DNA from 4 places in the uncultured Zoogloea sp. genome. Region 1 is predicted to be linked to each of the others. Evidence: riboswitches for the same ligand, from Rfam matches in the RefSeq annotation. Region 1 holds a riboswitch; each other region holds the start of a gene.

What was found. Region 1 has a riboswitch for cobalamin ahead of Q0672_RS15600 (TonB-dependent receptor). Riboswitches for the same ligand answer to the same signal wherever they lie in the genome.
Region 2: linked by a shared signal. The riboswitch ahead of Q0672_RS05535 (energy-coupling factor ABC transporter permease) and the one ahead of Q0672_RS15600 (TonB-dependent receptor) in region 1 are both predicted to bind cobalamin.
Region 3: linked by a shared signal. The riboswitch ahead of Q0672_RS07480 (ribonucleoside-diphosphate reductase subunit alpha) and the one ahead of Q0672_RS15600 (TonB-dependent receptor) in region 1 are both predicted to bind cobalamin.
Region 4: linked by a shared signal. The riboswitch ahead of Q0672_RS07470 (hotdog domain-containing protein) and the one ahead of Q0672_RS15600 (TonB-dependent receptor) in region 1 are both predicted to bind cobalamin.

Annotation. Positions count from the first base shown of each region.
Region 1 covers NZ_CALAYQ010000138.1:13,036-16,206, reverse strand. Annotated here, with positions in the region: gene gdhA (NADP-specific glutamate dehydrogenase) at 1-127, opposite strand, end outside; gene cobU (bifunctional adenosylcobinamide kinase/adenosylcobinamide-phosphate guanylyltransferase) at 260-811, opposite strand; cobalamin riboswitch at 876-1,117, shown strand; gene Q0672_RS15600 (TonB-dependent receptor) at 1,254-3,171, shown strand, end outside.
Region 2 covers NZ_CALAYQ010000038.1:80,779-83,949, reverse strand. Annotated here, with positions in the region: gene Q0672_RS05545 (sirohydrochlorin chelatase) at 1-57, opposite strand, end outside; gene cobM (precorrin-4 C(11)-methyltransferase) at 54-854, opposite strand; gene Q0672_RS05535 (energy-coupling factor ABC transporter permease) at 858-1,496, opposite strand; cobalamin riboswitch at 1,711-1,929, opposite strand; gene Q0672_RS05530 (PAS domain-containing protein) at 2,095-2,607, shown strand; gene Q0672_RS05525 (methyl-accepting chemotaxis protein) at 2,582-3,171, shown strand, end outside.
Region 3 covers NZ_CALAYQ010000055.1:8,901-12,071, forward strand. Annotated here, with positions in the region: gene Q0672_RS07480 (ribonucleoside-diphosphate reductase subunit alpha) at 1-1,427, opposite strand, end outside; cobalamin riboswitch at 1,573-1,773, opposite strand; gene Q0672_RS07485 (MBL fold metallo-hydrolase) at 1,959-3,171, shown strand, end outside.
Region 4 covers NZ_CALAYQ010000055.1:4,458-7,628, reverse strand. Annotated here, with positions in the region: gene Q0672_RS07480 (ribonucleoside-diphosphate reductase subunit alpha) at 1-73, shown strand, start outside; gene Q0672_RS07475 (ribonucleotide-diphosphate reductase subunit beta) at 70-1,146, shown strand; cobalamin riboswitch at 1,209-1,437, shown strand; gene Q0672_RS07470 (hotdog domain-containing protein) at 1,509-2,375, shown strand; gene Q0672_RS07465 (GNAT family N-acetyltransferase) at 2,372-2,881, shown strand; gene Q0672_RS07460 (PepSY domain-containing protein) at 2,978-3,171, shown strand, end outside.

The sequences.
Region 1 (3,171 bases):
GGGGGTGCTGCTCGATGAACGGCCAGAGGCTCTCGATGACCTCGGTGACCGCCTGCAGGAACTCTGGCTGGCCCGGGTTGCGTTCCGCCACGTGTTGCAGGAATTGATTCGCCGACGCGTACTTCATGAATTTTGCTCCAGACAAAAATGCACCAAAAATAGGATTGCTCGCCTTTTTGTGCACCTTTGTGGTGCAAAGTTCATTTCGGCGCGGTGACAGTCCGCGTCGACGCGGAACGCGCGGGCCGGCGCGGGGCGCTCAGCGGCCGGGCTTGAGGACCAGCGGCAGCCCCGCCGCGACGAATACGACCCGTTCGCAGCGGGCCGCGATGGCCTGGTTGAGGCGCCCGGCCTCGTCGCGGAACAGGCGCCCCAGGGGCGATTCGGGCACCAGCCCGAGGCCGACCTCGTTGGCGACGAAGATCACCCGGCCGGGCAGCGCCGGGATCAGCGCGAGCAGTGCGTCGCGCTCCTGCACGAAGGCCGGCAGCGCCTCGGCACCGACACCCGGCGGCAACGCGTCGGCGCCGTCGAGGAGGTTGGCCAGCCACAGGGTCAGGCAGTCGACGACCACGCAACGCGTCGGCGCGGCCACCGCGGCCAGCGCGTCGGCCAGTCCGCGGGGATGTTCGTGCACCGTCCAGCCCGCCGGGCGGTCGGCCTGGTGGCGGGCGATGCGGGCGGCCATTTCGGCGTCCAGCGCCTCGGCGGTGACGATGACATGCACGGCAAGCCCGCTGTCGGCCGCGGCCGCTTCGGCGAGGCGGCTCTTGCCCGAACGGGCGCCGCCGAGGATCAGTTCGCAGCTCATGGAAATCCGGAAGTGTCTGAATTGGTGGTATTATCGCAGGCTGTTTGCCGGCGGCGCGGTCTGCCGGCAACAAAGTGCTCCAGGTGCTCCACGGGCCATCCGGCCCAGGAGTTAAACGGGAAACAGGTGCGCGGTCTTCCTCGAAGCCGCCATGCCTGTGCTGCCCCCGCAACGGTAAGCAGGTGCACGGTGCGTCAATGAGCCACTGGGTTTTTCAACCTGGGAAGGCGACGCGCCGCGGCCGGTGGTCAATCCACCCGGCCTAGCCTGCAAGCCCGGATACCGGCCTCGGACACACCAAGCGGAAGTGCCACGGGGTGGTGGCGACGGGCGCAGCCGGTTTTTTCCGGCGCCTCTCCCAGTTTCTCCCCCTTCGCGTGCTTCCACACATGATTTGCCCGATTCGGCGGGGACGCCAGCGGGCCAGGGAGAACACATAAAAATGATCAACCGCCATTCCGCCGTCGCGCTCGCCGTGGCTGCCGCCCTTGCCGCGCCGGCCTTCGCTGCCGACGTGCAGCCCGAAGTCGTCGTCAGCGCCAGCCGCTTCGACGACGCCGACTCCAAAGCCCCCGTCAGCCTCACCCGCATCAGCCGCGACGACATCGCCAAGAGCGGCGGCGCCAGCCTGCCCGACGTGCTCGGCCTCGCCGCCGGCATCGACGTGCGCCCCATGTCCGGCGCGCTGGGCATCGACACCGTGGTCGACCTGCGCGGCTTCGGCGAAGCGGCCGGCAGCAACACCCTGATCCTCCTCGACGGCCAGCGCCTCAACCCGGTGGACATGAGCGGCATCGACTGGTCGGCCATCCCGCTGCAGAACGTCGATCGCGTCGAGGTGATGCGCGGCACCGGCGGCGTGCTGTTCGGCGACCGCAGCGTGGGCGGCGTGATCAACATCATCACCGACAAATCCGGTGCCCCCCGCGCCAGCGCCGGGCTCACCCTCGGCAGCTACGGCTATCACCGGGTCGATGTGTCCGCCGCCGGTTCGGCCGACGCCACCTACTTCAACGTGTTTGCCAACTACGCCGACGTGAACGGCTGGCGCAAGAACACCCAGGGCGACCAGCGCGCCGTCTCCGGCCGGGTCGGGCACATCCTCGGCGACGAGCGCGAAGTCTTCGTCGACGTGGCCGCCTATGGCGATTCCAACGGCCTGCCGGGCTCCATCAAGCGCGCCGACTACGACGCCGACGCATCCCGCGCCCGCAGCCTCACCGACCACCAGAAGCGCGAGGGCTACCGCCTGCGCCCGGGCGTACGCTACGCCATCACCGACACCCTGATGCTCGAAGGCGAGATCACCTACAACACCTCGCGCCAGAACGCCGTGTACGGCGCCACGCCCTACATCGCCAACCGCGATACCACCGCCTTCACCCCGCGCCTGCAGTGGCGCCACGGGCTGGCGGGGCTGGCCAGCACCACCGTCGCCGGGCTGGATGTGTTCCACGGCAAGGTCGACAACGTTGCGCTGGATCAAGCTGGTTCCCAGCTGTCCCGCGCCTTCTACGTCCAGAACACCACCTCGCTGCGCTCCGACCTGCACCTCACCCTGGGCGGGCGCCGGCAGATCGTCCGTCAGCACGCCGAAGATCGCGCCAATGGCATCGACGGCGAAGCCACCCACGCCCGCAACGCCTTCGAGGCCGGCCTCGCGTGGGATCTCGACCGCAGCACCCGGCTGTTCACCCGCTGGGGCCAGGTGTTCCGCTTTGCCAACACCGACGAGCTCTTCGGCTACGACCCGCTCACCTACGCCCCGGTGTTCACCGGCGGCAACGTGCGGCCCCAGCACGGCACCAACCTCGAAGTCGGCGCCCGCTACAAGGCCGACGGCCTGCTGCTGCAAGGCGCCATCTACCGTCTCAGCCTCACCGACGAGATCGGCTACAACCCCATCACCTACGCCAACGAGAACTTCGACCGCACCCGCCGCGAAGGCCTCGAGCTCGAAGCCCGCTGGCGCGCCCTGCGCAAGCTCGAGCTCAACGCCGGCCTCATCACCCAGAACGCCAAGTTCGTGGATGGCCCCTACAGCGGCAACACCGTCACCCTCGTGCCCAACCTCAAGTACCGGGTGGGCGCGGTGTTCGACGCCGCCACCGCCGGCCGCTACGGCGCCACCTGGACCCACGTGGGCAAGCGCCGCTTCGGGGGCGACTTCGACAACACCAAGGAGATGCTCGACGGCTACGGCATCCTCGATCTGCACGCCGACTGGAAGGTGCGTGACGTGACCCTGCAGCTGCGCCTCGCCAACGCCACCAACCAGAAGTACGCGCCCTACGCGCTGTATTCGTCCTTTGCCGGCGACTACTACTTCTACCCGGCGGAAGGCCGCACCCTGTTCGGCT
Region 2 (3,171 bases), on a different contig from region 1:
GTTGCCGTCCCGGTTGCGGGAGCCGTGGCCGACCAGAAGGATGGCGGTGTCGTTCATGCGGGGTTCTCCGGTGCGCGGGCCGTTGCCTTGCGGAAACGGTGTGCGAAGGCGGGGTCGTAGAGCTTGGAGCGGGCGAGGGTCGGCCAGTCGGCGGCGCCCAGGGTGGGGCTGGCGATGATCATGGCCTGGCTGGCGATCTTCTCGGCCTGACAGCGCTGCTTGATGTCGGCGAGGGTGCCGCGGACGATCTTCTCGTCGCCGGGCCAGCTGGCCTTCTGGACGACCAGGATCGGCGCGTCCTCGGCCCAGCCGGCAGCGCGCAGGGCGCGCTGGACCTCATGCAGCAGGGTGATCGACAGGAAGATGCACAGGGTGCTGCGGTGGGCGGCGAGGGCTTCGAGCTCCTCGCCCGGCGGCATGGGCGTGCGCCCGGCCACGCGGGTGAGGATCACCGTCTGGGTGACTTCCGGCAGGGTCAGGGTCTCGCCGGCGGCGGCGGCCGACGCGAAGGCCGACGACACGCCGGGCACCACCGCCCACTCGACGCCGGCGGCGGTGAGCGGGCGGGTCATCTCGACCAGTGCGCCGTACAGGCCGGGGTCGCCGGTCTGCAGGCGCACCACGCTGGCGTGGCGGGCGCTCTGGTCGAGGAGCCAGGCGGTCATTTCCTCAAGGGTCATGTCCTTCGAGTCGCGGATCTCGCAGCCCGGCGGGGCGAACAGCGTGGCCGCCTGATCCACCAGCGAGCCGGCGTAGAGGATCGCGCCGGCGCTTTCGAGCAGGCGCCTTCCCTTGACGGTGAGGAGTTCAGGGTCGCCGGGGCCGGCACCCACGAACCAGACCTTGCCGGTCATGGCTCAGACCGCCTGGGGCTGGAAGCACAGCCGCACCACTGCGCTGTGCTGGCTGCGGGCGATGGCATGCACCGCCAGCAGCGTGAGGATCGGCTCGACGGCCACGATGGCGGCGTAGGACGAGGCGAAGGAGAGCCAGGCGCTGAGCGGTGTGGCCACCTCGCCGATGGCCAGCCAGAAGCCGATCATCAGGGTGACGCCGCCGTAGAAGGCCGCGTCGAGCTTGAGGATGCTGCGCAGGGTGGGCCGCGTGTCGGCGGCGCGCAGGCGCTGGCCGAGTGTGGCATGCACCAGCACCAGCGGCAGGGCCAGCGAGAGGGTATTCACGCCCAGGTGGAGCAGGTCGGCCGGCGCGAAGATCAGCCCCTGGGCCAGCAGGCCGAGGGCGAAGCCGAACAGCGTCGGCACGAAACCGAGCGCCAGGTAGAGCGGCATCGCGCCCAGGAAATGCAGCTCCGACGGGCCCACCGGCAGGTGGAAGGCCTGCATGAACAGGGTGAAGGCGACTGCTGCGATCAGGCTGCGGACGATCAGCTGAGGCGCTTTGAGGAGGTGGACCGACTGGCTGCCCAACAGGGCGACGGCGGCGGCGTTGGCGGCGAGGATCTTGGCACTGGCGACGTACCCCGGTTCGATGTGCATCTTGCTTCCCTTCGTGACGATTGGACGAAGTGCGGCAAGGCATCAGGGGGCGCGCAGAAGCAGCGAAAGACGAAAAGACGGACCGGTGGCCAGCGGGCCGGGCAGGCGAAGACCAATGGCGGACGTGGTTCCGGAAAGGCGGATGGAACGGGAACGGACGGACAGTGATCGGGCAAGCCCATCGGTCGGCTCTGCCCACACCCCGGGGCCAATACCACACCAAAACGTCACAGGCCGGTCTTCTGGCTCGCCTTCATCCTCTTCTGCCGACCTTCCCGTGCGCGAGCACAGTGGCGTTGAGCAGATTCGTCAGGCTTACAGCAGCGGGGGCTGCGCCGGAATGGCCAGGGAGCGCGTGCTCCCGACGTCACCGGACTTCCCGTTTCACCTTGCCTGCAGACGCAGGCTCGGCACCCGTAACGGGGCGGAGTCTAACCGCATGTGCTACGACGCGGCAAGCCTTCGTGCCGATGGGCCGGCTTTTTATGAATCCTGCCTTCAGCCCGGTTCGGGCAGTGCCGACAACGCATTACAGGTCCGATCACCCCGACCAGACAAAACACCGCGGACAGCGCGGGCACGAAGGAAGAGGGACAACATGAAACCGAGGGTTTCGCCGACGACGGTCGAGCGTTCGCTGGGTGACGATGATTTCATCGTCACCAAGACCGACGCAAAGGGCCGGATTCTCTACGCCAACCGGATCTTCATCGCGCTATCGGGCTACACCGAGGCCGAGCTGCTGGGCAGCCAGCACAACATCATCCGCCACCCGGACATGCCGCGGGCGGTGTTCAAGCTGCTGTGGGATCACATCGCGGCGGGGCAGGAGTTCATCGGCTACGTGAAGAACATGGCCAGGGACGGCAGCTTCTACTGGGTGCTGGCGACCGTGACGCCGGACCGGGACGGGGAGCGCGGCATCGTTGGTTACACCTCGGTGCGCCGCAAGCCGCAACGCGAGGCGGTGGCTGCAGCCAGCGCGCTGTACCGGGAGATGGCCACTGCCGAAGCGGCGGCCGGGGCCGCGCGGGCCATCGAGGCGGGCACCGCGGTGCTGATGAAGGCGCTCAACGGGAGGGGCTATGAACAGTTCGTCCTTGCGCTCTAGGCTGGCGCTGCTCCTGTGGGGCCAGGCGGCACTGCTGCTGGCGGCGCTGGTGACGGGGTTCTTCGTCGGCGGATCGCACCCGCTGATGCTGATGTGGCTGGTGGCGGGCGTCGCGCTTGCCGCCTGGGGGCTGCGCCGGCTGCGGCAGGCGCTGGCGCCGCTGGACGGGCTGCTGGCGTTGGCCGGGAAGGTCGGCGAGGGGGATTTCTCGTCGCGCATCACCGGCATCGGCGATCAGGACGAGATCGGCCGGCTGGGGTGGGCGATGAACGATCTGCTCGACCAGCTGGAGGCGTATTTCCGCGAGTCCGAAAGCGCCTTCCGGGCGCAGATGGACGGGCGCTACGCGCGCATCGGCCAGCGCTCCGGCCTGCACGGCGGGCTGCAGGCGGCGATGACCGCCCACAACACCCTGCTGGCGTCGATGGCGGCCCATCTGCGCGGCCAGATGAAGACCCTGCTGCTGAGCAACGCCGGCATGCTCAACGCCGGCAACCTGATCAACAACCTCACCGGCAACCAGGCCGACATGCTGGCGATCACCGCTCAGATGCACGAAGCCGC
Region 3 (3,171 bases), on a different contig from region 1:
TCCATCACCCGCTTCATGAACAGGTCGGGAATCCAGTTGGCGGTGTTCATGTCGTGGGTGCGGCGGCGCTCGTCGCCAGTGTTCTTGCGCAGGTCGAGGAACTCCTCGATGTCCAGGTGCCAGGTTTCGAGATAGGCGCACACCGCGCCCTTGCGCTTGCCGCCCTGATTGACCGCCACTGCGGTGTCATTCACCACCTTGAGGAAGGGAATCACCCCCTGGCTCTGGCCGTTGGTGCCTTTGATGCGGCTGCCCAGGGCGCGCACCGGGGTCCAGTCGTTGCCCAGGCCGCCGGCGTACTTCTGCAGCAGGGCGTTCTCCTTGACCGCCTGGTAGATGCCTTCCAGGTCATCCGATACCGTGGTGAGGTAGCAGGACGACAGCTGCGAGTGGCGGGTGCCGCTGTTGAACAGGGTCGGCGTCGAGCACATGAAATCGAAGGACGAGATCAGGTTGTAGAACTCGATGGCGCGGGCCTCCCGGTCAATCTCGCCCACCGCGAGCCCCATCGCCACGCGCATGAAGAAGAGCTGCGGCAGCTCGATGCGCCGCCCGTCGATGTGAAGGAAGTAGCGATCGTAGAGGGTCTGCAGGCCCAGGTAGCCAAACTGCCGGTCGCGCTCGGGCACCAGGGCGGCGCCAAGGCGGCCCAGGTCGAATTCGGCGAGGCGCGGGTCGAGGAGTTCGGCATTGATGCCGGTGCGGATGAAGGCCGGCAGGGCCTCGGCGTAGTGGCCGGGCAGGTCGGCCAGGCTCACCGGCTGGCCGAGGACTTCCCGGGCGAGGCTGGCGAGGAGCAGTTGCGCGGTGACCCGGTTGTAGGCTGGCTCCCGCTCAATCAGGCTGCGCGCGGCGAGGATCAGCGCCTGGTCCACGTCGGCCAGCGGGACGCCGTCGTAGAGGTTACGGAGGGCCAGATCGAGCACGGCGTGGGCCGACACCTCGTTGCCCAGGCCGGCGCAGGCGGCCTCGCAGTGGCGGAGCAGGGCGTCGGTGTCGAGGGGAATGCGACGTCCGTCGGCCAGCACGTGGAGGGTCGGCGTGCCCGCGGATGCCATGCCGGCAGCCCGTTCGGCGGCGCGGCGTTCGCGGTAGAGCACGTAGGCCCGGGCCACGTCGTGTTCGCCGGAGCGCATCAGGGCCAGCTCCACCTGATCCTGGATGTCTTCGATGGACACCGTGCCGCCATCGGGCAGGCGGCGGGTGAGGGCGCGCAGCACGGTGTCGGTGAGCCGCGCGACGATCTCCCGGACCCGGGCCGAGCCGCCGCTGGCGCTGCCCTCCACGGCCAAGAAGGCCTTGCTCATGGCGATGGCGATCTTGTCTGCGTTGAAGGCGACGACGGCGCCGTTGCGGCGGATCACCTGCAGGGCGGCGATGGCCGACGCGCTGGCGGATGCGGATGGTGTCTGAACGGTGGCGAGCAAGGCGATTCTCCGAATTGGGGGGCGGAGAATCGAGGACCTGGAACCGCGCCCGGCGCCAACGCGCGGGCGGAAGCCCTGCAATCGGCGCTGGCGCACGGTGGCGACAGGAAGACACCTCGTTTCAGGGACACCCCGCCCCAAAAGCACTGAAGGAATGGGCCATGGCAGGTCTCCTGACTCTCGGGTCGTCGCCTCGTGCCAGCCTTCCCGGAGCGCATCCAGTGGCAGTGGGGGGCACGAAACTCGCCGATTACAGTTGCGGGGGCAGTGCTGGATTTGAGGCGACGGCCTCGCACCAGCTTCCCTTTTCATCCCCTTGCGGGGAACCAATGACGAGGCGGATGGTAGGGGGGTGGTATCCGGCGTGTCAAGCCGGGGCACTGCGGGTAGGGCTGTCGGGGGTTGTCGAGGCCCATATCTAGTCCGCCACGGCAGCGGGTCCGCGGCATGGGGCGAGGTCGGCGAAGTGCGCGCCATTGCAATCCGTCTTGGCCGGGTTTATGCTCGATTCGTCAAGGAGGTGCTGCGAAAATGCGAGTCCGTTTCTTTGGCGCGGCCGGCGAAGTGACCGGTTCGTGCACCCTGGTGGAAGCCGGCGATGTGCGCTTCCTGGTCGATTGCGGGATGTTCCAGGGCGGGCGCGAGGCCCGGGCCAAGAACCTCCGGGCGCTGGATTTCGGCTTTGACGTGCGGGACATCGACTTCGTGCTGCTGACCCACGCCCACATCGACCACTCCGGCTTGCTGCCGCGGCTGGCGGTGCTGGGCTTCCGCGGCCCGATCTACGCCACGCCCGCCACCATCGACCTGCTGGCGGTGCTCCTGCCCGACAGCGCCCACATCCAGGAGAAGGAATCCGAGTGGCAGCTGCGCCACCAGCACCGCCGGGGCGGGAGCGAGCGGGGCGTGGCAGCGCCGCTCTACACCGTGGCCCAGGCCCAGACCACCCTCGGCCTGCTGCAGCCGGCGCCCTACGGCAGGACCATCGAGCCGGCGCCGGGCATCGCGGTGCGCTTTCATGATGCGGGGCACATCCTGGGTTCGGCGTGGCTGGAGGTAACCGCCGCGGGCGAGGGGCGGCCGCGCCGGCTGGTGTTCTCCGGTGACATCGGGATGCGCGACCGGCCGGTGCTGAACGACCCGGAGACGATCATCCCGTCGGCCGACCTGCTGCTCATCGAATCCACCTACGGCGACCGCCTGCACCGCCCCCTGCCCGAGACCGAGGAGGAGATCATCGCCGCCATCGGCCGCACCCGGGCCTGCCACGGCAACCTGGTGATCCCGTCCTTCGCGGTGGGGCGCACCCAGGAGATCATCTACATCCTGGCCGACCTGGTGCGGCAGGGAAGGCTGGAGCCGCTCAAGGTGTTCGTGGATTCGCCCATGGCTAACGAGGCGACACGCATCACCCTGGCTCACCCGGCGCTCCTCGACAGCGAGACGCGGGATCTGCTTGAGTGGCTGAAGGCCCACCCGAACAAGCTGAAGCTGGAGTTCGTGGCCGACGTTGAAGCCTCCCGGGCGCTCAACGACGTGCGCAGCGGGGCGATCATCATCTCGGCCAGTGGCATGTGCGAGGCTGGGAGGATCAAATACCACCTGCGGGAGAACCTGCCGCGCAGCGAATGCAGCGTGCTGATCGCCGGCTTCCAGGCGGCCGGCACGCTCGGTCGGAGGCTGGTGGATGGCGCCCGGCTGGTGCATATCTTTGGCGAGCCGGTGCCGGTGCGGGCGCGCATCT
Region 4 (3,171 bases), on a different contig from region 1:
CGACACCCCGCCCGCCGACGAAGCCCCCCGCTTCTGCGCCATCGACAACCCGGAATGCGAGGCCTGCCAATGAGCACCGCCCGCTTCAACGACTGGGACATTCCCGCGCCGGCCCCGGTGCCCGCCATGGCCACCGACGCCCGGGCTGCCATCAACGCCGCCGACAAGCGCATCGTCGGCGGCCGGGCCGACATCAACCAGCTCGCCCCGTTCAAATACCCCTGGGCGTGGGAGTTCTTCCTCAAGGCCAACCGCAACCACTGGACGCCGCTCGAAATCTCCATGGCCCAGGACGTGCACGACTATCACCACAAGCTCACCGACGCCGAGCGCCACGTCTTCGAAAACGTGCTGGCCTACCTCACCACCTCCGACATCCTCGCCATGCGCAACATCGGGCTGGCGGTGATGGAGAAGATGAGGGCGCCCGAACTGCAGATCTACCAGGCCCGCCAGGTGTACGAGGAAGCCCTGCACACCTGGACCTACCAGCACTGCATCGAGACCATCGGCCTCGACCAGCAGGAGATCTACAACCGCTACCGGGTGGTGCCGGCCATTCACGGCAAGATCGCCCTCGCCAGCCGCCGCCTGGAACGGGTGATGCGCCCGGATTTCGACCTGCGTGACCGGGCCAACCTCCACGAGTTCGCCCTGTCCTACTTCTTCTTTGCGGCGATCTTCGAAGGCTGCTGGTTCTACAACGGCTTCACGCCCATCTTCGCCCTGCAGCGCCGGGGCCTGATGAAGGGCGCCGCCGAGCAGCTCCAGTACATCATGCGTGACGAGGTGCTCCACTGCGCCTTCGGCATCCGCGTGGTGCGCGAGCTGCTGAAGGAGGAAGGGCTCAGCCTCGACCCCGCCGTCCTGCGCACCCTGTGGGATGAAGCCGAGGCCGCCGAGGCCGACTACGCCGCCTACATCCTGGGTTCGCCCATCCTGGGCTACAACGCCGGGCTGCACATGGATCAGTTCCGCTTCATGGCCAACCGCCGCGCCCGTCAGGTGGGGCTGGCCGAACCCTTCCCCGGCGCCACCAACGTGCTGCCCTGGCTCGACGAGCAGGCCAACCTGCGCAAGGAGAAGAACTTCTTCGAAACCCGCGTCACCGAGTACCAGACGGGCGGCGCGCTAGCCTGGGATTGACCCGGCCAGCGCCTGCCCGGCGCCGCGCAGCCGGCGCCAAGCCCGATCCCGGGCGGCTGCACCCCCTGCGACAGGTGCCTGGTTCCGCCCTTCCGGCGAAACCGGGTGAAACGGGAACGGGGTACGCGGCGGCCAGTCCGCCGCCAAGCCCCGGCTGCCCCCGCAACGGTAGGCAAGTGCGGACCCTTCACGGCTGGCTTCTCCCGAAGCCGCCCGCCACTGGATACGTCCGGGAAGGCGAAGGGTCAAGACTTGCGAGCCCGGAGACCGGCCTGCCGCGCCACGCCATCTGCCCCACCGGGCAGGTGGATCTGCCATCGACCGTCCGCGGGGTAGCGGACAGTCCGACCAGGAGCCTCACCATGTCCCACACCCACACCCCGGCCACCGCGGCCCAGCCCCTTCCCACCACCGCCGACGACCTGCGCGATCCCCTCGACCGCCTGCTGCCAGCCCCCGCGCCGGGCGAGCTGTTCTCCCTCGTCGACGTGGTCTTTCCCGGCCAGTCGAACCACCATGGCACCCTCTTCGGCGGCGCCGCGCTGGCGATGATGGACAAGTTCGCCTTCGTCCTTGCCAGCCGCCGGCTACGCCGCACCGTCGTCACCGCCGCCCTCAGCCAGACCCACTTCCGCTCACCAGTGCCCGCCGGCCATCTGGCCGAGGTGAGCGGGCGGATCGTCCGCACCGGGCGCCGCTCGGTGGACGTGGAAGCCCGCCTGTGCGCCGAGGACATGCTCACCGGCGAACGCACCCTCTGCCTCACCGGGCATTTTGTGATGGTGGCAGTGGGCGACGAGACGGAATCCACCGAATCCATCCCCCTCCTGGACGCCGTACCCGCCGACGTGGTGCGGGTGGTGGAGATCGTCTTTCCCGGGCAGGTCAATCACCGGGGCATCCTCCACGGTGGGCAGGCCCTCGACTGGCTGGGCAAGGCTGCGCTGGTCGCCGCCACCCGCCGGGCCCGCAAGCCGGTGGTGATGGCTTCCAGCGAGACCCTCGACTTCGTCGCCCCGGCCCGGGTGGGCGACATCGTCGAGACCCGCGCCCGGGTCAGCTCGGTGGGACGCACCTCACTCTGCGTGGAGGTGACCATGACCGCCGAGACACCCCGGCAGGCCGGGTCGCGGCTGTGCACGCGGGCATCGTTCGTCTTCGTGGCCATCGACGAAGCGGGCCGCCCCACGCCGGTCGGCGCAGCCCATCAGTCCGGGAGCGCGGGATGAACCCCCAGTCCACCTCCCTGCGTCTGGGGGGCGACGCCCGCCTGCGGGTGCTCGCCCACCTCCTCGCCCTCAACCCGGCCGAAAGGGTCAGCCGCTTCAACGCGCCCCAGTCTGACACCAGCATCCGGGCCTATGTGGCGCGCGTCGATTTTGCCCGCGACCTCGTGCTGGCAATCGGCCCGGCGGAGCATCCACCCCTCGCCCTGGCGCATCTGGGCGTCGCCGGAAACAGCGGCGAGCTGGGCTTCAGCGTGCTCGCACCCTGGCGCGGGGCGGGTCTGGCCACCCGGCTGTTTGAAGCGGTAGTCGCCTGGGCGGAGGGCAACGGCCTGGAGCGGGTGCTGTGCATCGAAGGCCACCCGGCCGCCCGGCGGATCGTGGCCAGGCTCGGCCTGCGCAAGTTGCAGCGTTTCGAGCCACCACGGCTGACGGTGCTGGTCTCGCCTGCCGCACCCAGCCCGACCACGCCACGTACCCGGGCCAGCCCGAACCCTATCCCCTGCTGATCCACCCGGGCGCACAGCCGCGTGCTGCGCGCCCGAAACAGACGCAGTCACCGCCGAATCCACTTACACTCCCCGGCCCTCACGCCCCAAGCCCTGATGAAACACCGCCTTCTCCGCCTGCTTCACCTCGCCCACCGCTGGCTCGGCATCGTCACTGGGGTGCTGATCCTCGGCTGGTTCGTGTCGGGCATCGTGATGCTCTACGTGCCCTTCCCCAAGCTGACGACCGAGGAGCGGCTGGCACACCTCGAACCACTGCAGCCGGACGCCATCCGCATCAGCCCGGCCGT